DNA from 3 places in the Neobacillus pocheonensis genome. Region 3 is predicted to be linked to each of the others. Evidence: predicted binding sites of a transcription regulator. Region 3 holds the regulator's gene; each other region holds the start of a gene.
What was found. Region 3 encodes Rex, which represses fermentation and respiration genes when NADH is low (regulators of the CRP and FNR family bind a similar motif). Its sites were predicted from a motif close to TTGTGAAATATTTCACAA; they were not measured.

Region 1 (2,272 bases), on a different contig from region 3:
TTCCAGCTACAATACCAACCATCGTTAGAACTATAGCAATCTGAGAACCTAGGATTAATGGATTCCCAACAATGAAAAAGTCATGCCAATTAATTCCCATGCTGCTCACCTCCGTTAGATTCAGTCATGTCCATGCCTTTCATGTCCATAGAGTTTTTGTCGGTCTGTTTTTCTTCAAAAATCTTACCTTGGACTCCGTGTACTTTGTATAGCTCCGGATTCGTATACGTTTTTGAATTCATCTTTCCATGGTCAACCCATGCTAAGTGAGTTCCGATAAATGTTTCTCTACCTAAATGAGTTGGCTTTAATAGCTCATTATATTTTTTCTCTGTTAACTTTGGAGCACTTGCCTTTACGTCTTTAACCCATTTTTCAAATTCTTTGGAGGATTTTGCTTCCACGGTAAATTCCATATCAGCATAGCCTCTACCGTTAAAGTTGGTATTTCTTCCTAAAAATTCGCCAGGTTGATCAGCAGTGAGGTAAAGCTCTGTTTCCATCTTATTCATCGTGTATTTTTGTCCGCCAAGTGCTGGTACCCAGAAAGACTGCATAGTTCCGGCAGAAGTTAATTTAAACTTTACCGGTGTACCGGCAGGAATGTTGACATAGTTCACGGTTTCAATGCCTTGTTCAGGATAGCTGAAAATCCATTTCCAGTCTGCGGAAGTGACATTGATAGTAATTGGTTTTTTATCTTCATAGCCTTGAGGCACTTTTTCAAGTTTATAAATCGTCTTTACAGTGGGGATAGTTAAGGCAATTACAATCAAAATCGGGATCACTGTCCAAACAATTTCTAACTTTGTGCTGCCGTGTTCTTCAGGCGGGACATAGTCTTTATTCTTTGGTGTTGCACGGTATTTCCAAATGATATACCCAAATAAACCAAAAACCACGACGACAACAATCAGCATAAATACGAGTGACCAGTTAATCAAGTCAAGAATGTCTCTAGCAGCAGGACCTTTTGGGTCAAAGACAACCATTTTGCTGTTACAGCCGCTTAAAAGTAATACAGGCAGGAATGCTAGAAGTGGGATTAAATAACCCTTTTTAAACATTTTAAAGCTCCTCTCAGGCAAATTGTTCATTTTTCCACAATGTCTTCGTGAATTCATTCACAAACTTCAATAGGATAACGCGATTTTTTCAAAAATACAAGTATTACCTCAAATTAAATTTATTATCATCTAATATTAATTTGTGGTGTTCACTACTTCTCCACAATATTAACAATTCGTCTATAAGGTTTATATAGGTTTTTGAAAAAAGTTGTGACAAATTTGTTAAGGATTTAAAATACTAAATAGGGAATTGCTTGGAATTTAATTGTCACAAGCCATTGGACACGATAATTTCGTGGGATTTTCACTTGAAAATTGTCTATTTTAGTATATTAATGGGATAATGTAAATGACTACATAGAAAGAGGAGAGCATTGAATGAAAGTCAAAATTAATCGAATTGCCGCAAAAGCTTTGAAAAAAATGTTAGCCGAGGAAAATGCAGAGGGTAAAATGTTTCGTATTTACGTCACCAGTATTCATGGGGACCACGCACATTATGATTTGATGATGGATACACCGACCGATAATGATGAAGTGGTTAAAACCGACAAGGATATTGATTTTATTCTTGATAAAAACGATGAGAACTTGGATGGAATATGGATTCAATACTTCCAAGTCCCGAAAGAGGAATGGGTTATTACCAACCCTTCTAAAGGCAGTCATCACCATCATCACTAAAATTGAAGAACACTTGGATGTATCCAGGTGTTTTTTTTATTATGCTTATTTTCAAAAAACTTGAAATTGTGCATATATTTTTCATATAATCCTATTATTGCTACTTTATATAAAGGCTCTGTGAAACTTGGTTGTTGATTTGCGCTCCAGGCGCGAGCGGTTCGCGGGCGTGCAGGGGAGCCTCCTCGTCACTTCGCTCCTGCGGGGTCTCCCCTGCCCCGTACTCCCGCAGGAGTCTTCGCGCCTTCCGCTCCAATCAACAGTGTTAAAAATCAACAATGTCATTTAACTGAGCCTAGATAAAAGGAGAATGATATGATTCGGCGGTTCTTTTCTTATTATTTACCTCACAAAAAGCTATTTATCTTAGACTTCAGCAGTGCAGTGGTGGTTGCCATGCTTGAATTAGCTTTTCCACTGGCGGTGAAGTGGTTTATTGATGTTCTTTTGCCAGGAGGTGAATGGCCAGCTATTGTTTCTGTAAGCATTGGACTGTTCCTTGTATATTTATTAAGCAC
Region 2 (2,272 bases), on a different contig from region 3:
TTCCAGTTAAAAAGAACAATATAGTCACGGTCTGCTTGTGACGCGTTAATTTCAAGGTTTGTGGTGGCTTCTTCCGTATTATAGGTCGTTAACACAGCCCAATCCTTGGAGATTTTTTTACCAGCATCAGAAAGGTCATAGGACCATGGCGGAAGCGCCACTTGATAAGCAACATTAAGCTTTTCTTTGTTTTGGTCAAATGTCACGGCGGACATTACGCCGCGGTATTTTGTGCTGTAGTCATCAAGTGATTCATACTTTTGACCAAGTGGTACGGCGAAACGAGTTGGCAGGAACATGTACTCGGTATTTTCGGTAACGAAGGCCGCACAGTGCGGGCCGCTTGTGTTTGGAACTTGAATAATGTCTTTCACGGTAAAGGTTTTTAAATCCATGGCGGCTGCACGGCTGTTACCAACGTCAGTCGCAAACATAAATTTACCGTCATAGTCACCGTTTGTTTCAGAGAAAGCAGGGTGGTGAAGGTCTCCCCATGTATAGTCACCCATTAATTTCTTAGAATGCTCATCAAAGCCATATCCTGTCGCCGAATCTGGTGAGAAAACAGGAACGGTACGGATCTGACGCATCGATGGAACACCGTAAATAAACATTTGTCCAGAGTGTCCGCCAGATGCGAATAAATAGTATTCATCTTTTTTACCAAATGGAACGTAAACTTTTTCTGCATCGCTCTTGTTGCTGCCGGATGCTGTTGCTGTTTTGTCATTGGACGAGAAGTCAGCGAATGATATTGTCGCTGCAACAAAACCGGCAAGTAATCCGGATGCGATTGGAATCCATTTTTTCATTCTTTTACACCACCTTATTTTGCTTCAGATGCTTGCTTCAGAAGGTCAAGGACCTGCTTGAGCTCATCATCTGTTAATGGATTTTTACCGATAACGCCAGACATGACAGCTGAAGTAGGCGCTTTCAAGAATTCCTCGATTGGCTTGCCGTGCTTGCCTTCCACATTAACAAACGCTTGGGAAAGATCCGGACCAACGGCCCCGCCTTTTAAATTTAGAGCCTCTACGCTGTGGCAGCCTAAGCAGCCTTTCTTATTAAGGATGGTATCCTCGTTTGCTGAAGAAGTTTTTGCGGGCTCTTCTTTTGTTGTTTCTGTCGTTGCTGTTTCCTTTGTATCAGCTTGTGCCACTTGCGGCTGTTTTTCGGAATCTCCCGTGATGACGCCAAAAACAAGATATCCTAAACCGAAGCCTAAGAGCGCGCAGATTACAAAGGTAATAATGGCTTTTTTCATACTTGCCCCCTCCTTTTATCTCTAATGAACAACTTTATCCTAATCTGGAAGGGCCGATAAAATAGTGACGTGCGTCACATCATTTGATTCGTTTTTGAACGTTTTGTGAAAGGGGGAGCAAACCCTTAGAAAATCGCTGTTTTAAAAAATTGAACGTTTTGTGAATCTCGTCACTACATCATCAAGAATAGAAGATTACAATAGATGTAAATATATCGAAATCTAGAAAAGGTGGTGGAAAAATGCAACGCGTTGATTACTTAGAGGATCTGCATTTTGCTGTTTATAAAGAGGTGAAATCGTCGGAGCTGCTTCGGAAAATTGTCATCTTCAAGAATTTATCGGAAAAGTCGCTTCGCGTCATCGAAAACCAAATCCAAACGCTTGAATTTAAAAAAGGCGAGCAAGTGATTTCGGAGGAACAGGTGGCAAAGGGTGTTTACTTCGTTCATTCCGGTGCCGTCAAGCTGTCGAAACAGGATGAAACCGGCAATGAAATCATTGTTTGTGTGAAACAAAATGGCGATGTCTTTGCAGAGGCATGCTTGTTTACGCAAAAGACAGAACGCTATCCAGCGACGGCAACGATGCTGCAGGACGGAAAGTTGCTCTTTTTGGAAAAGCAGGAATTGGAGCAGGAATTATACAAGTATCCTTAGCTCTCGAATGCAAATGATCCGCTATATGAGTGATTCACTTCGGGAAATGACGTCGCATATACGTGACGTTGCCTTGCTTGACGTTTATGCAAAAACAGTAAAAACAATGGAGCGGCTTGGGAAGAAGTTTAACACGGGGGTAAACCGGTGGAATATTGAAATTCCGTTAACGGTTCAGGAATTTGCGACCGTAGTGGGAACCTCACGGGAGAGTGTGAGTCGGGTATTTTCGCGGCTAAAAAAAGAGTAAATGATAGATTTGAAGTCGCGGAAAATCATCATTTTGGATTGGTGTCGTTTTTGTACGCTATTGCAGCGGGATTATTGATAGTTTTCGGCCGTTTTT
Region 3 (2,272 bases):
CGATTTAATTTCTTCCATACAGGTCATCAAGGAAACATGTACCACGACCTTTGTACCCCGCTCAAAATGGATCTCTTCGGTATTAATCAATAAAAGACACGATGACACACCTAGCTTTCTGGTAATCAAAAGCTCGCAGCTTTTTTGCTTAATTAACCCTGAGTTATCCTTTAATACTTGCAGCAGCATTTTCCCCTCATCCAAATTGATTTCTCCAGACTGCAGTAGTTTTTCTAAAACATAAACTTCAAGCATTCTGGAAAAATTAAATTTTGGACCGTCTTGGTCATTTTCTAAGTAGAAATTCATTACCGCACCCGAAACAATGTTACGTTTTATTAACTCGTCTTTTTCAAGTTGTAAATCACTTAGGCTAGGAGAAAACATATCAGCAAGTTCATCTAGTGATAAGTTTTCTTTCATTGTTTGAATTTTGTTGATTCTTTCTAGGATTTTTTCTTTTGGAAAGAATGTTTCCTGCCCCGTAAACGTGGATTTCCGTACAAACCATTCCTCCGGGATGAGATCCTTTCGCTTCCATCTATACAACTGTCCATAGGATATTCCCGCCAGCTCTAATAATTCCTTCTTGGAAATTAACTCCTCGCTCATTTTGAAAACCCCTTTCTGTGTAATAATGTAACATAACACTGTTACGTTGTAAAGATACGTTTGTTTCGTCCGATAAAAAAAGGGCCTTCCGCAGGTTTGCGAAAAGCCCTCTATCTCTTTATTCTTCAATTTCATCCGTTGGGTAGTGCTTTAAAAAGTAAATAAGTGATTGCAGCTCGACAGCCAAGTCGATGTGATGAACACGAATTGCTGGCGGAAGATTTAACCTGGCAGGGGTGAAATTTAAAATCCCTTTTACATTCGCTTTAACCAGTCGATCCGTAATCATTTGAGCAACCTGTGCCGGTACCGTTAAAATCGCCACTGATATACTGTGGTCCGTTAACACCTTTTCCAATTCATCCATATGATAAACCGGTACTTCGCGAATCATTGTTCCCATTTTTGCAGGATCCACATCAAAAGCACATTCTATTTTGGTATTATTATTTTTCAAAAAGTTATAGTTTAAAAAAGCCGTACCGAGATTACCAACCCCGATTAAGGCAACCTTGGTTAGTTCATCTTGGTCCAATGTTTTCCTAAAGAAGGATAATAAATAATTCACATTGTATCCATAACCCTTTTTCCCTAAAGCCCCGAAGTAGGAGAAGTCCCTCCGAATGGTAGCCGAATCAACCTTCACCGCTTCACTTAATTCTGCTGATGAAACCCTTTGTTTACCCGAAGAATGCAGGTTTTTTAAAAATCGATAATAAAGGGGCAGCCGTTTGGCTGTCGCCTGTGGTATTTTCATCGTTTCATTGCTCATAATCTCCTACCCCCCGCATCAATTGTTTTATTTAACTCGTTCTGTCCGCTTAAAGTCGCCATTTTTACCGCCAGTTTTCTCTACTAAATAGGTTGGCCCGATGACCATTCCTTTGTCAACCGCTTTACACATATCATAAACAGTTAAAGCACAGGCGGATGCTGCTGTTAGCGCTTCCATTTCAACACCTGTATTTCCCTTTGTTTTAACATAAGCAGCAATATGTAATTGATAGTTATCGTTAATGTCCTGTTCCCATGAGAAGGAGATATTTACTCCCGTTAATGGAATCGGGTGACACATTGGAATGAGATCCCATGTCTTTTTCGCCGCCATAACGGCTGCCACCTGAGCTACCGCTAAGACATCGCCTTTTTTCATTTCATTATTTGTTATTTTTTCAAAAATTTCTTTGCTGACCGTAATACTGGAATGAGCAAGCGCCGTACGTGCCGTTTCAGGCTTATCGCTAACGTCGACCATCTTGGCTCTGCCTTCTTCATTAAAATGAGTAAATTCTGCCATATAAACAATCCTCCGTTTAAATCATACACTATTTTTCTTTATATGTCTGTGAAACTTTGAACTAATCGTACAATTTTTTGGCATTAAAGTATTAATAGTCCTGATAACCTGCCTCGCTTTATTGCCGGACCTATAGGAATACGGTAAACTATTTATAGTAATAGAGGTGAATTTTAATGATTTTATTGCAGGTTAATCAACTACAAAAATATTATGGTGCTGACCTTATTTTATCGAATATAAAACTAGAATTACAAACGAGAGACCGCGTTGCCCTAGTTGGACGCAATGGAGCCGGCAAATCAACGTTGTTAAAGATTATTGCCGGCCATCTGTCACATGATGGCGGAGAAATCATCAAAC

Region 1: the regulator Rex is predicted to act here: its motif matches at 1,113-1,130, upstream of qoxA (cytochrome aa3 quinol oxidase subunit II).
Region 2: the regulator Rex is predicted to act here: its motif matches at 1,426-1,443, upstream of ABES02_RS18225 (cytochrome C).

Annotation. Positions count from the first base shown of each region.
Region 1 is NZ_JBCNAD010000048.1:36,074-38,345, reverse strand. Features, by position in the region: gene qoxB (cytochrome aa3 quinol oxidase subunit I) at 1-100, opposite strand, end outside; gene qoxA (cytochrome aa3 quinol oxidase subunit II) at 90-1,067, opposite strand; gene ABES02_RS24820 (iron-sulfur cluster assembly accessory protein) at 1,449-1,754, shown strand; gene ABES02_RS24815 (ABC transporter ATP-binding protein) at 2,070-2,272, shown strand, end outside.
Region 2 is NZ_JBCNAD010000033.1:15,743-18,014, forward strand. Features, by position in the region: gene nosZ (Sec-dependent nitrous-oxide reductase) at 1-812, opposite strand, end outside; gene ABES02_RS18225 (cytochrome C) at 827-1,267, opposite strand; gene ABES02_RS18230 (Crp/Fnr family transcriptional regulator) at 1,510-1,926, shown strand; gene ABES02_RS18235 (helix-turn-helix domain-containing protein) at 1,952-2,176, shown strand.
Region 3 is NZ_JBCNAD010000013.1:54,819-57,090, reverse strand. Features, by position in the region: gene ABES02_RS07410 (YhbD family protein) at 1-612, opposite strand, end outside; gene ABES02_RS07405 (redox-sensing transcriptional repressor Rex) at 731-1,384, opposite strand; gene moaC (cyclic pyranopterin monophosphate synthase MoaC) at 1,412-1,909, opposite strand; gene ABES02_RS07395 (ABC-F family ATP-binding cassette domain-containing protein) at 2,086-2,272, shown strand, end outside.